DNA from 2 places in the Paenibacillus sp. MT86 genome. Region 2 is predicted to be linked to the other one. Evidence: riboswitches for the same ligand, from Rfam matches in the RefSeq annotation. Region 2 holds a riboswitch; the other holds the start of a gene.
What was found. A riboswitch is a leader RNA that binds a small molecule or an ion and turns the genes downstream of it on or off. The one in region 2 is predicted to bind S-adenosylmethionine.

Region 1 (7,531 bases), 410 kb from region 2:
AGAACGGCCGGCGAAACGCCGCGGCTCGGAACGGGCAGAGGCAGAGAAAGAGGCAGGCAGACTTGACGGGAGCACAATGTTTACATATGCTTCGAATAGAGCTTGTTAGCAACCATATAGAGAACAAGGCACAGCACATCGTGGAGAGGATGGAAGAAGCATGAGTTTACTTGGAGCAATTGAAGCAGGAGGAACCAAGTTCGTTTGCGGCGTGGGTACGGAGGATGGAACGGTTGTGGAGCGAGTGAGCTTTCCGACGACAACCCCTGAAGAAACCATGGCAAACGTCTTTAACTTTTTTGCGGATAAGGATATAGAGGCGATCGGAGTCGGTTCGTTCGGACCGATTGACCCGGTGAAAGGCAGCCCGACCTACGGCTGCATTACAACGACGCCGAAGCCGCATTGGAGCAATTACAATATCGTCAAAGCATTGGAAGAGCGTTTTGACGTTCCGATCGGATTTGATACGGATGTAAACGGAGCTGCTCTTGGAGAATATACGTGGGGGGCGGCCCAGGGACTGGACAGCTGTCTTTATATCACCATCGGAACGGGAGTGGGAGCAGGCGCCGTGGTATCCGGCGAACTGATTCACGGCCTGTCCCATCCGGAGATGGGGCATATTTACGTCCGCCGTCATCCGGAAGACAAATATGAGGGGACCTGTCCTTATCATGCAGACTGTTTGGAGGGGCTTGCTGCGGGACCGTCTCTTGGCAAACGCTGGGGTGTTCCCGGCGTGGAATTGACGCCGGATCATCCGGCTTGGGAGATGGAAGCTTATTATCTCGCTCAAGCGCTGATGAATTATGTCCTCATCTTGTCCCCTCAGCGGATCGTGATGGGTGGAGGCGTGATGAAGCAGGAGCAGCTGTTCCCGCTGATCCGCACGAAGCTTCAAGAGCTGCTGGCAGGATATGTTCAGCATCCAAGCCTTCATGACGGGATCGATCAATTCATCGTTCCGCCGATGCTCGGCGATAATGCGGGTCTCTGCGGCGCATTGGCATTGGCCAAGCTGGCAGTGGATGAAGCCAAGAGCATTCAAGCTTAGCCTGATTTCTTATATAGGGCAAGTTCAAAATGGATTGGATTCTATTACAGATTATGGTATTATAGTTTCAACAGTATAATGTATGGAACGAAGGAAGCACCTTTCTTGCCGCTGCGCGGAGGAGAGGTGCTTTTTTGCGTTGTCCGCCTTTATGCTGATTGCGTAAACGGGAGGTTATCGAGGGATGCAAATTGTGTTCATGAATCGGATGAGCGGAGCGGATGAGTCAGGTCATCTCCGTTCGGCCCAAGTATGGATCGGCGAGGAAGAAGGAGGATGGCGACTCGGCTGGCGGAATATGGAACCGGACGGTGAAGTTTCCGATGACGAATGGTATGAAGGCAACTCATGGAATGAGCTGCTATGCGTGTATCGGCACCAGCTTGCGAAGAAGCTCGGAGAAGGCTTCCGCCCGCTAATCGAAGGGGTATTCCATGAACCTGGGGAGACCGGGAGCAAGAATCTCGGCACTCAGAAGCTGCAGTGTTACAGCGAGCTGTACGGATCGGAGGAGCTGTACACGGAGCTGTGCGCCTGGCGCAGGAGAAAGGCAGCATCCGGAAGAAAAGCGCCCTATTTCATTGCCAGCAACCGGGTGCTGCGTATGATCAGCGCTTTTGTTCCCCAGAGTGAGGAAGAGCTGCTGCAGCTTCCGGGAATCGGGGTTAGCAAGGCTTCGGAGCACGGGGTGGAATGGCTGGAGATTACGACGAAAACCGAGCGAACCACCACGTTTCCACTGGATTGGGTGTATACGCAGCTGCCGGAAGAGGAGTTCTTGTCCTGGCTGTATAAACAGAAGGAACAGAGATTTCAGCAGGAGCTTGAACGCTTCCGAACCCGCCGTGCGATGCTGATTGGCATAGCCGAGGGCGCTTCGCTGACCGAGCTTGAAGCGCGTACCTCGCTGTCGCGCCGGGATTTGGTCGAGGAATTGGAAGGGCTTGAGAAGGAAGGCTATGATACGGAGCAGCTGCTCCAGGTCGAATTGAACACGATGACGGCTGCGGAGCAGGAAAACGTATGGAAGGCGTTTGAAGAGTTGGGCGATACGTTTCTTAAACCTGTGTTACAGCGGGTATACGGACAGGGACAAGCGGAGAACGCAGAAGCAGAAGAGCTGGGCGGAACGGAGAGGCTGTATGAGCGGCTTCGTCTCATACGGATCCGCTTTCGGCGCGATCAGCCCGGCAAAGCGAATGCCGGTTAATCTGCCTTAAACGAAGTCAGGACGGATTCTCCCGGTTGCAGGGAGATCCGTCCTGATGCTAATTCGCCGTGCTTGTAGATTGAGTTTGAATTGCGGCCGTTCGTATGAACCGTTGTGATCCGGCCAGTACTCTCCCCTTTGACCAGGGTGCCTCATATCCAATCTTTTTTACGGAACAGGTAAAACATGAGCGCGCCGGCAAAAACCATGATGCCGATAACCACATAATAGGAATATCTCCAATGAAGTTCCGGCATATACTCAAAGTTCATACCGTAGATGCCCGTAATCAGCGTCAATGGAATAAAGATCGTTGTAATAGCGGTAAACACGCGCATGATTTCATTGGCCCGATTGGCGATACTGGATTGGTAAGCTTCCCGAAGGTTCCCCATGAGATCCCGATAGGTCTCGAACGTTTCGGAAATTTTAACGGCATTTTCATAGATATCGCTGAAGTATTTCTGCAGCTGGTCATCGATCAGCCGAAGATCTTTTTTGTTGAGCGTATTGATAACTTCCTTCTGAGGTCCAAGCACCTTCTTCAACCAAAGAATCTCGCTTCGCAGACCGATGATCTCGCTGAGATGGGATTTTTTGGTATGCATCAGAATGTCTTCCTCCAGCTTTTCAATCCGCGCTTCAATTCGGTCCCCTACGGAGAAGTAGTTGTCCGTGACGAGGTCGATCAAGAGATAGAGGAAGCGGTCAGGCGTGCTGACTTCATCCTCCCAGAGTAGCGGTTTGACGGTGCGGAGCTCATGGATCTTTTGCTTGGTCACCGTAATAATAAAATGCCTGCCCAGGAAAACATTCAATGCCCGAAGGAAAATCTCTTCGTCGTCAAACCGGATGCTGTTCACGACGATAAAATAGTGGTTCTCGTATATTTCAATTTTGGGACGCTGCTCCTCTTCGCTGAGGCAATCCTCAACGGCAAGATCATGCAGGGAGAAGAGGGGCTGCAGTTCGGCTAAATCATCCACGTCCGCATCCAGCCAGTAGAAGCCGCTGGCCGGAGCTGTCAGCGTCATTTCGATGTCATCAACAGGGGTAAATACGCCCGAATCGACCAACCGGATTTTCATCTGATATCACTCCTTTGTCTAATCCAAGCTGCTTAAGTCAAGCAGTTAAGGCACAGGATATCAGCCCACCGGTGTACGGGCATAAATCGAGGAAGGTTAGAATACGATAAAAAGCGCATGAAAAATAACGCTGCCCTCTGCCGGTAAGCTGATCTTGATCCTATGCGGTTGTGCGTCTTGTGCATCCAGTTTCTGGCTCGGGTCACCGTCCATCTTCCATGTCACCTCTTTCATACTCGGTTTTAAACAGCACTTGTCTAGTATAACGCCGGGTGTAGGACCTTTCAAGTGAAATCCGGAGCAGTCCAAGGGCCATGATATAGGGTATGGAAACCTTTGGTGAAGTGTGACAAACTCATGAAAAGGTTCTTGACGAAAAATTGAGGATGATTTAAAGTAGGTATCAATTACGAAACAATTCCAAACAACTGAATAAAGCGAAATCTTATCAAGAGCAGGTGGAGGGACTAGCCCTATGAAACCCGGCAACCGGCGGCAACATCGCACGGTGCTAATTCTTGCAGGAGATACGACGATTGTATAAGCCGTTGTATAGCCTGACAGATGAGAGAGGCGCATTGTGATACGTATATGATGACCTTTCTCTACTTCGAGAAAGGTCTTCTTGCGTTTATACAGTCTAACGCTCTTTCTCACAGCTTTATGGATGTATCATTTCATATTTCGAAGGAGTGAGCCGAGATGCCAATTAAAATTCCGGATGCCCTGCCGGCAAAGGAAGTTCTGGCTGGAGAAAACATTTTTGTCATGGATGAGAGTCACGCGTTTCATCAGGATATCCGCCCGCTGCGGATTGCGATCCTGAATTTGATGCCAACCAAGGAAACGACGGAGACCCAGCTGCTGCGATTGATCGGCAACTCCCCGCTCCAGGTGGATGTCGTCCTTCTTCACCCGAGTTCCCACGTATCGAAGAATACGTCGGCCGAGCATTTGAAATCATTTTACAAAACCTTTGAAGAAGTGAAGAACCGTCGTTTTGACGGCATGATCATTACAGGAGCTCCGGTCGAGCAGCTGGAGTTCGAAGAAGTGAATTACTGGGATGAGCTTACTGAAATTTTTGAATGGACCAAGACCCATGTAACCTCCACGCTCCATATCTGCTGGGCGTCGCAAGCCGGGCTTTATTATCATTACGGCGTGCCGAAATACAGCCTCGAGGAAAAGTGCTTTGGCGTATTTCCGCATACGATCAATGAAGCGTGTACCAAGCTGCTCCGCGGATTTGACGAAATGTTCTTTGTTCCGCATTCCCGTCATACGGAAGTTCGGCGCGAAGACATAACAGGCGTGGATGATTTGGTCATCCTGTCCGAGTCCGAGGAAGCAGGGATTTATTTGGTATCCAGCCGGGACGGCAAGCAGATTTTTGCCACAGGGCATTCCGAGTATGATGCGGACTCCCTGAAATGGGAGTATGACCGGGACGTTGCCAAAGGCATGGACATCGCGCTGCCGCGCAACTATTACCCGAACGACGATCCAACAAGAACCCCTCCGTCCATATGGCGCGCGCATGCAAACTTATTATTCACTAATTGGCTCAATTACTATGTATATCAGGAAACGCCATATGATATCGGTCCGCAAATTTAAAAGCGTACGGGAGGAGAGTTTGTGATGGAGAAGAAACCTTTGAATATAGAGAGCCGGCTGGCACAGATCGGATCGGTGCAGGAACCGGTAACGGGAGCAGTGAATTTTCCGATTTATCAGGCTACGGCATACCGCCATCCTAAATTAGGCCAGAGCACGGGGTTTGATTATGCCCGCACCAAGAATCCGACCCGTTCGGTACTCGAGGATGCTTGCGCCGAGCTGGAATCCGGTGACGCCGGCTTTGCCTGCAGCTCGGGCATGGCGGCCCTTCAGACGATTTTTGCGCTGTTCGGTCAAGGCGATCACCTGATTGTGTCGCTCGATCTGTACGGAGGGACGTATCGGCTGCTGGAGCGGATCATGTCCAAGTTCGGGGTAACGGCAACCTACGTGGATACGAACGACTTGGATGCGCTGGAAGGATCCAGACGACCGAACACGAAGGCCGTATTTATCGAAACGCCGACCAATCCGCTCATGATGGTTACGGATATCGAAGCCGTCTGTACGTGGGCAAGACGCCATCAATTGATCAGCATCGTGGATAATACGCTGCTAACCCCGTATTTCCAGAGACCCATCGAGCTTGGGGCGGATATCGTCATACATAGCGCCACCAAGTATCTGGGAGGGCATAACGATGTGCTGGCAGGCATCATCGTGACGAAGGGCAAGGAATTATCCGAGGAGATGGCCTTCCTTCATAACTCCATCGGGGCGGTGCTGAGTCCTTCCGATTCCTATCAGTTAATGAGGGGAATGAAGACACTCGCGCTTCGCATGGACCGGCACGAATCGAATGCAACCGCGGTGGCAACCTTTTTGACAACCCACCCGGCGATCGGCGAGGTGTATTACCCTGCTCTGCCGGATCATCCGGGGCATGAGATCCAGAATCGCCAATCCAGCGGCAACACGGGCATCTTCTCCTTCAAGGTGAAGGACGCCCGCTATGTCGAGCCGGTGCTGCGGCACATCAAACTGATTGCATTCGCAGAAAGCCTCGGAGGCGTCGAGTCCCTGATGACATACCCGGCGGTCCAGACCCATGCGGACATCCCGCTTGAGATTCGGGAAGCGATCGGCGTGGACGACCGCTTGCTTCGGTTCTCGGTCGGCATCGAGCATGCGGATGACCTGATCGCGGATTTGGATGCTGCGCTGGGCGCGGCTATGGCAGAAGTGGAAGGGAGCACGGGAGCATGAGCATCGATAAAGGTCTATCCGGCTTGGGAACGGAAACCAAGCAGGTATCAGTAAAACAGGGACACCAAGAAGAACTTCGTTTCGAGACGAAACTATTGCATTTCGGCGGGGAAATCGACCGGGCAACCGGCGCCTCAAGCGTTCCGATCTATCAAGCCTCGACGTTTCATCATGAAGACGTCTTTAACCCGCCGCTGCACGATTACAGCCGTTCCGGCAATCCGACGCGGCAAGCGCTGGAAGATTATATCGCCCTCTTGGAAGGAGGCGTGCGCGGCTTCGCTTATGCATCCGGCATGGCGGCGATCTCCAGCTCGTTCATGCTGCTGTCCGCGGGCGATCACATGATCGTGACGGAGGACGTATACGGCGGAACCTACCGCCTGCTGACCAGCATACTGAGCCGTATGGGCATCGAGAGCACCTTCGTCGACATGACCGATCTGGAGCAGGTGAAGGCGGCCCTCAAACCGAATACAAAAGCGGTTTATATGGAAACCCCTTCGAACCCGACCTTGAAAATTACCGACATCGGCGCCGTCACGGATTGGGCGAAGGAGCAAGGCCTGCTTACCCTGCTGGACAATACGTTCATGACGCCGTTCTATCAGCGCCCGATCGAGTTCGGCGTGGATATCGTCATCCACAGCGCAACCAAATTCCTTGGCGGACACAGCGATGTGCTGGCAGGTCTCGCCGTAGCCAGAACCCAGGAGCTGGGAGACCAGTTGAAACAGCTGCAAAATGGTTTGGGCACGGTGCTTGGAGTGCAGGATTCCTGGCTCCTTATGCGGGGCATGAAGACGCTCGGCACTCGGATGGCCCACTCCGAGCAAAGCGCGGCCAAGCTGGCGGCCTGGCTGCAAGGGAGAAGCGACATTGAGCAAGTGTATTACCCCGGCCTCTTGAATCATCCGGGACGGGAAGTCCATGAGAAGCAATCGAGCGGTTACGGCGCGGTCATCTCCTTTGACGTCGGCTCAGGCGAGCGTGCGAAGCAGGTGCTGAACCGCGTGAAGCTGCCGCTGGTAGCCGTCAGCCTGGGAGCAGTGGAAAGCATCCTGTCGTATCCGGCGATGATGTCCCATGCGGCCATGGGCGAGAAGGTTCGGCATGAGCGCGGCATTACCGACGGTTTGCTCCGCTTCTCGGTCGGACTGGAGGATGTGGATGACCTGATTGCCGATTTGGACCAGGCCTTTTCTGCCAGCAACTAAAGATTTTTATGAAGCAATGAACCTCATTTGAAGATTTGCCAAATCATAGAATTCGGCATCCTGTCACGGACGGGATGTCGTTTTTAATGGCGGAATGTGGTAGGATGGGATAGATGAAGTTTTACTGGCG
Region 2 (7,531 bases):
GCGTATGCGGGAGCGGGGATAAACCTAAACCTATGATGCAAGAACAGCACGTCTATTCATTCATCCGTTAGAGAAGAGACCATTCCGGCCGTATCGGAATGGTCTTCTTTTATTGCCGGTGGAACGGATCGGATACGTCATGGGCGATGGAGGTTTTCTCCAGGACGGCCCGATGGGCGTGGGTGATATCCGGCAGCATCGGCGGTTTCGGTTTGCGAATATGCTTAAACATCGCGTGGCCCTGATACCAGTCGTACCGGGGAATCGGTTCCGGGGTTTCATCCTGCCAGATCTCCTCGAGACGGGGGCTATACAGACGACGGCCGTCCGGCAGCCATTCCGATTGGATAAGCTCAAGCCCCTCGTGGCCGTGATTCATGGCTTGATCCCGCGTCGGCGTAAATAACGCCGGCCAATATTCAGCGCGCGAGCCCTGATGCTTGGTGGAACGAGCGAATGCCAGCACGGCATGGTAGATATCCTCGTAACCGAACAGTAAAGCGTACAGCGAGCGGCCTGCCTTGATCCGGATGGACAGGTCGTCAAACTTGGGGATGGTGAGTCCGGCCAGCGGCCGGGTAGGGGATACGGGATTTTCGGCAGAGTCTGTGCTTGTCTGTTGGTTATGACCCAGCGGAAATACGATCTGATTCAACCGGGTTAGCTCATGCATCCGGAAGAGGGGATCCTGCAAAATATGCTGACGGTAAAAAGGATGTCTTGCCACCCGCCCCTCAATATAGTTCTGTTCATTAATGATGAGGGCGACCGTAAGCAGCGAACTGCCTTGGTCGTGCCAGAACCGTTCCCAGAACGGCGTCATGAACGATGAAACATGGAAGCGGGGGAGCAAATGGAATAAGGGTTTTCCTATTTTTCGACTGTGCATATAGAGAAGCAGCTGCGGATAGGCATCCTGAAAAATCAGCGCATTGCAGCGCTCCAGGAAACTGTACAGATGGTTTTGGAATGGGGGGGCCATGAGATCCGACATCAGCCCGCCCTTCAGATCGCTCATATTCCATCCGGCATTGCGTGATACCATATGGGCGAGCAAGGCCCAATGCAGCTCCGGATGCGACTCGTAACAGTCCAAATAGGCCTTGGTTCGGGTCACGTTGCTTCGGTTGGCGGCGGCAGCGGCCTCCTGAATGCGATGAACCAGCTCTTGCTCCTCATCCGTTGGCTGCAGGTCCGGCTCATGACCGCGAATATCGCTGTGACCTTCTTGCAGAGGGAGAAACGAAGAAATGCCCTGCGGCAGATAGGGATGGGAGGAGAGAATGTTCTTGAGCTGCCTGCGAATGGCCCTGACGGCTGTAGGATCCCACTGCAATTCATGCCTGTTCATCCGAAGCTTTAAGGAATATCGCCAAGCTGCCATCATACCCGACCATGATTCTGCCAGGGCTTGCGGAATGGCGGCTGTCCATGCCCCGTAATCCCTGCCCCGATTTGGTTTGTCCTTGGCTCCGTGCGAGTGCATGCCGGTTGTCACCTGCACTTTCTGATGATAATTCCAGACCGTGAACCTCATACAGTCAGTATGCTCTAAAATTTGACTTCCACTCAACAATTTGATTCACTAGGGGTGAAGGAATTCGACGTAAAGGGGAGATAACTAATGGAAAAAATCACTTCAGAAGCAGAATTTCAGGTTGCAATCCAGTCTCCACGACTGACAGTTGCCGTATTTAAAGCGGACTGGTGCGGCGATTGCAAGTTTATCGATCCATTCATGCCGGAGGTTGAGACGAAGTTCTCCAACCAATTGACTCTGGTGGAAGTTGACGTCGATGCTGTCGGTGACGTGAGTCAGCAGCAAAATATTCTGGGCATTCCTAGCTTTGTTGCATACTCTGACGGTCGTGAGCTGGTTCGCTACGTTAACAAACTCCGCAAATCGCGCGAGGAGATTGAAGATTTCCTGCAGCGTGCCGTAGACGTATACGGTACGATTCACAAGTAAGCAGTGACGATAGCACCGCCGCCTTTGAGCTATAACGGGCGGCGGTGTTGTTTTTACATTGGATATTATGAGGGGAATTGCGAAGTCAAGTACCTTGAGCATGAAGGTTTTGTTCATTTTTGAACATTTTGTCACAATCGCTCAAGTGACCGGGGCTGAAGAATCAGGTATAATGAAATGTGGACTGTATATGATGCGATCCTGTATAGGTTTTGAATAGTGAATGATTATGAGCAGCAGGTGAGATAAGTGAACGATAAACAATTAAAGTGGCTGAGTTACATAACATGCTTAATTATGTTCTGCGCGACTTTCGGGGGCATGGTTGTGACAAAGACGGGGTCGGGGCTTGGCTGCGGCCAAGAGTGGCCGCTGTGCAACGGTAAATTTGTTCCCGCTTACACGGTGTCCTCGATGATCGAATATTCCCACCGGGCCGTAAGCGGAATGGCCGGCTTGGCCGCCTTGGCATCGCTGATTGCGTTCTGGAAGTACAAGCGGGACCGCCGGGATTTGATGGCTTACGTCATCGGGACCTCGATATTCGTCGTGGTACAAGCCATCATGGGGGCCCTCGCAGTGGTTAAACCTCAATCCGCGGCGATCATGGCGCTGCATTTTGGCTTCTCGCTGATTGCTTTTGCCAGTTCGGTCATGCTGGCTTTGGGCATGCGCCGAATCGAACAAGCGAAGGGACCCGCTGACCTGGAGCGTTTGCCGCGGGTGGGCAAGGGCTTCCGAAATCTGGTCTGGGGCACAACGTTGTACAGCTACATCGTGGTGTATATCGGTGCATTCGTCAGCCATACCGATTCCCGGGAAGGCTGCTCCGGCTGGCCGTTGTGTAACGGAGAAGTGATACCGGAGCTGAGCGGAGGGGTCGGCATCGCCTTTATGCACCGCGTGGCCGCGCTTCTGCTGCTGATCGTGGTGGCGGTGATGGGGCATTTTGCATATTGGCGCAATCGCAATAACCGGGAGATCCAGATGCTGGGCATTTCGGCAACCGTGCTGTGCCTGCTGCAGGTGTTCAGCGGCGCCCTCATTATGGCTACGATGCATAACGAGGAAGTTTACGTATTCTCCGCACTGGGTCATACGCTGCTGATCTCGGCGCTGTTCGGCGTACTGTGTTATTTAAGCGTCCGGGTATGGCAGCTCAGCAAGCCGCTCGAAGCCGAAATACGGAAGGGCCACGACGTGCCCCGCGAAAAGATCGTATAAGGAAGAACGCCGATCATCCCGTAAAGAAAATCCAATATTCTATAGCATACATGCATGCAAAGTCCCCGGACCGGAGTTCGAGGGCTTTGTTGTATAGAAAGGAGCTGCCGGCAGCCGTATCGAAAAGGTTTGATAAGGCAACGAATTTGTTTATATTTAATAACACCGGAGAAATAACAAGTCGCTCCATGCTTATGGAGTTGTCTTCCCGTTTCGGGGGCATCCTAACAGGACGAGCCCGGATTGGCGCAGCAGATGATGGGTCATCTGCCAGTCAAGGGGATGCCGAAGGGCCTGATGGCGATCCGGATGAGTTGCCCCCGCGCGAGGATATCGCCGTGAAGACGGCCGCTGAGCGCTGGAATGAGTATATTGGCATTGGCACAATCGAGATCAAGAACCAAGGTTAATCTGATGACGCGAGGGGGTACCGCCATGCTTCGAATGTTACTTGGGGAACAGCCCCGGCAGAACAACGGCCTGCTTGAGGAAGCCATCGAATCGATGGTGAAGACAACCCGGCTGCTGCAGAAGGAAATGGATAAAAATCAAGATCCTACGCATGATTTTCGCAAGCTGGAGATTTGGACCCGGGGACTGATCGTCTCCCTGGATGAGCTGGAGCAGAGCTGGAATGCGGCCAAGCATTTCAGTCAATCGGTTCAATCGGGTTACATCGATGATATGTCGATTCAGGAGCAAGGGGAATATCAACGATATGTATATTTTTACAAAAACGGCTTCATCCGCGTATTCTCGATCCTTGACAAGCTGGGCACGGTGCTGAACGATTTGTTTGATCTGCATACCTCCAAGGTTAAGGCGCATTTTTCTTATTTTACGGTCCTGCGGCAGTTCAGATTTTTGAAGGCCCACGGTGAGCTGGCTGAAGAGCTGGAAGCGATCAAGGATCGCTACAAAGCACCGCTGAACGCGCTCCGCAAAAGGCGCAACGCTGAAATTCACTACATGAACTCCGAGATGCAGGATGATTTGTGGCAGCGCCATCAAGGACTGTCCGACAAAATCGAGCTGGAGGATATCGACAAGCACCTGGATGATCTCCAACAGGGCATCGATATGGTATGCCGCAGCCTGGCCGCCTCGTATAAATATACGAACAAGCTGTGGACTGAAAATGGAGTGCGGGCTTAGGCACAAAATCGCCATGAAATTCCTTTTGACAAAAGCCTGAAAAGAATCTATACTAACTATTGCATTCATTAAATGTTATCAAATCAGATCAATTTAATCGGAAAAAATTTCATATCGATGTTTTCTTATCGAGAGAGGCGGAGGGACAGGCCCGATGAAGCCCGGCAACCGACTTCTTGCGTACCATTGCTTAATGCGATGACGCTTGGAGTGACATGGTGCTAATTCCTTCAAAGCTATGGGATACCTTCAGCTTTGACAGATGAGAAAAGGCGTTGACTTTTACGTAAAGAGGGCCCTTTTTGATTCTACAAAAAGAGGCTCTTTTCTTTTGGGTAAATAGATATGAAGCTAAGGAAAAAGGAGGATTATCGGATTGATTGAGCTCAAGCAATTGACGAAGCAGTACGGAAAAGCCGGGTCATTAACAACTGCGTTGTCCGAATTGGATTTGTCGATTGAAAAAGGAGAAATTTTCGGAGTGATCGGACACTCCGGTGCAGGTAAAAGTACATTGATCCGCTGTATCAATTTACTGGAGCGTCCCACCTCGGGCGAGGTGTGGGTCAACGGCAAAAATTTGACGTCGCTCGGCAAGAAGCAGCTTCAGGCGGAGCGCCGTAAAATCGGCATGATCTTTCAGCACTTTAACCTGCTGTCTTCCGCGACGGTGTACGATAACATTGCGTTTCCGCTGCGTCTGATCAAGACGCCGAAGGCCGAACTGGAGCGCAAAGTATCCGAGCTGCTGGCTTTGGTCGGCTTGGAGGCGCATCGCGACAAATACCCGTCCCAGCTGTCAGGGGGCCAGAAGCAGCGGGTGGGCATCGCCAGGGCGCTCGCGAGCGATCCCGAAGTGCTGCTGTGCGACGAGGCCACTTCGGCCCTTGACCCGCAGACGACGGATTCGATTCTGCGCCTCCTGCTGGACATTAACAAAAAGTTTCATCTGACGATCGTGCTGATTACCCATGAGATGCACGTCATTCAGAGCATATGCGACCGGGTCGCCGTTATTCATCAGGGCGGCATCGTAGAGCAAGGACCGGTAACGGAAGTGTTCCTGAAGCCGAAGCATGAAGTGACGCAGGAATTCATCCGCCAGGAGATGGACAGCGGCGAAGCGCTGCGGCTGGCTATGCAGGGTCAGGTAAACGGCCCTTCAAGAGCGGTTCAAATCACGTTCCTGGGGTCGAAAACGTACGAATCGATCCTGTCCCATACCGTTCATGAGACGGGCGTGAATTTTGCGATTCTGCAGGGCACGATCTCTACGATCAAAGAAACGCCGTACGGCCAGCTCATCGTCCGTTTCGAAGGGGAAGAACGCGCAATTGAAGATACGATCCGGAAGCTGCTTGAACAAGGACTAGACGTGGAGGTGATTCATTGATGTTCGGACTTGATTTTACCCAGATCGACTGGAAAGAGATATGGACGGCAACATTGGATACCCTGCGGATGCTGGGAGCTTCGGCCTTGTTCAGCTTCATCATCGGACTGCCGGTCGGCGTGCTGCTCTACATGGCCGCAAGGTCCACGTCCGGGTTGGTACGCTTCGGCTACACGATTCTGTCGTTCATTGTAAACATTCTGCGCTCGGTTCCGTTCATCATCCTTATCGTGGCGATGATCCCGATTACGAAGTCGATCGTAGGTGTTTCGTACGGCGTGCTGGGCACCATTCCGCCGCTGGTGATCGGCGCTGCTCCATTCTTCGCAAGGCTCGTGGAAACGGCTTTGAATGAAGTGGATAAAGGCGTGATCGAGGCGGCTCACGCCATGGGCTCCTCGACAAGCCAAATCGTATGGAGAGTGCTCCTTCCGGAGGCTCGTCCGGGCCTGCTGGCCGGGATGACCATCACGATTGTAACCCTGGTATCTTACACCGCGATGTCCGGTCAAGTCGGGGGCGGCGGTTTAGGGGATTTGGCCATTAAGTATGGCTATTACCGTTATGAGACCGAGATCATGATTCTGGCTGTCGTGCTGATGATTGTCCTGGTCCAGCTGCTGCAGATGGCAGGAGATCGTCTGGTGCGGCATTTTACAAGAAAATAACGGATTGATGAGGCTTCAAGAAAGACAACATATAAATCATATATTTTTCGGAGGGAGAGTTTTAGAATGAAAAAATGGACATTGGCATTGATCAGCTTGACCTTGGTTACGGTGCTGGCTGCATGCGGCAGCAAGCCTGCGGATAACGCATCCGAGCCAGGGGGAACAACGGGAGGCGGCGGTCAAGAGACTGTGACCTTGAAAGTAGGGGCTTCGCCATCACCGCATGCCAAGATTCTCGAGCATATCAAGCCTGCGCTTGAAAAAGAGGGCGTAAACCTGGAAATCGTAGAATTCACGGATTATGTGCTGCCGAATACGCAAGTGGATTCCAAAGAAATCGACGCGAATTTCTTCCAGCACAAGCCTTACCTGGATAACGAAATCAAAGAGCGCAAGCTGGACCTGGAGTCCGTGATCGCCGTGCACGTGGAGCCGCTGGGTGCGTACTCCAAAACCATTACATCTGTGGATGAGCTGAAGGATGGATCGGTTGTAGCCATTCCGAATGATCCTTCCAATGCTGGCCGGGCATTGACGCTGCTGTCCAAGAACGGCGTGATTAAGCTGAACGACGAAAGCAAGTTGGAAGCAACCGCCAAGGATATCGTAGAAAATCCGAAGAACCTGGAGTTCAAGGAAGTTGAAGCCGCTATGCTGCCTCGTATGCTGGATGAGCTGGATCTGGCTGTCATCAATACGAATTACGCGCTGGAAGCGGGACTGGACCCAACGAAGGATGCGCTCTTCATCGAAGACAAGGACAATCCTTATGCCAACCTGCTGGTAGCCCGTCCGGACAACAAGGACACCGACGCCATCCAAAAACTGGCGAAGGCGCTGACTTCCGAGGACGTGAAAACCTTTATTGAAGAAGAGTACAAAGGTGCCGTCATCCCGGCATTCTAATTCGAGCAGTAAAGCTCGATATAATGTATATGAATTCATCGTATATGTGAAGAAAGGGCATTATCCAAAAAGACCTATCGGTCTTTGCGGATAGGCCCTTTTTTCTTTCTTTTTCTGTCGAATGGCCATTCCTGGTCGGAAGCAAGTTGTTCGGCCTTATCAAATCTTTTATACTGAAGGAAGGATATCCATCTGAGGAGGGAAAGCCTTGAA

Region 1: linked by a shared signal. The riboswitch ahead of metA (homoserine O-acetyltransferase MetA) and the one ahead of AC3RCL_RS27270 (methionine ABC transporter ATP-binding protein) in region 2 are both predicted to bind S-adenosylmethionine.

The regions. Positions count from the first base shown of each region.
Region 1 is NZ_CM179499.1:5,589,388-5,596,918, reverse strand. Features, by position in the region: gene AC3RCL_RS25160 (hypothetical protein) at 1-66, shown strand, start outside; gene AC3RCL_RS25155 (ROK family protein) at 161-1,057, shown strand; gene AC3RCL_RS25150 (HRDC domain-containing protein) at 1,242-2,267, shown strand; gene corA (magnesium/cobalt transporter CorA) at 2,420-3,355, opposite strand; SAM riboswitch class I at 3,798-3,926, shown strand; gene metA (homoserine O-acetyltransferase MetA) at 4,058-4,975, shown strand; gene AC3RCL_RS25135 (PLP-dependent transferase) at 5,000-6,184, shown strand; gene AC3RCL_RS25130 (aminotransferase class I/II-fold pyridoxal phosphate-dependent enzyme) at 6,181-7,401, shown strand.
Region 2 is NZ_CM179499.1:5,997,035-6,004,565, reverse strand. Features, by position in the region: gene AC3RCL_RS27300 (putative polysaccharide biosynthesis protein) at 1-22, shown strand, start outside; gene AC3RCL_RS27295 (DUF2515 family protein) at 110-1,486, opposite strand; gene AC3RCL_RS27290 (thioredoxin family protein) at 1,625-1,969, shown strand; gene AC3RCL_RS27285 (COX15/CtaA family protein) at 2,219-3,193, shown strand; gene AC3RCL_RS27280 (hypothetical protein) at 3,280-3,603, shown strand; gene AC3RCL_RS27275 (Cthe_2314 family HEPN domain-containing protein) at 3,629-4,348, shown strand; SAM riboswitch class I at 4,471-4,617, shown strand; gene AC3RCL_RS27270 (methionine ABC transporter ATP-binding protein) at 4,725-5,741, shown strand; gene AC3RCL_RS27265 (methionine ABC transporter permease) at 5,741-6,409, shown strand; gene AC3RCL_RS27260 (MetQ/NlpA family ABC transporter substrate-binding protein) at 6,476-7,318, shown strand; gene AC3RCL_RS27255 (SDR family oxidoreductase) at 7,527-7,531, shown strand, end outside.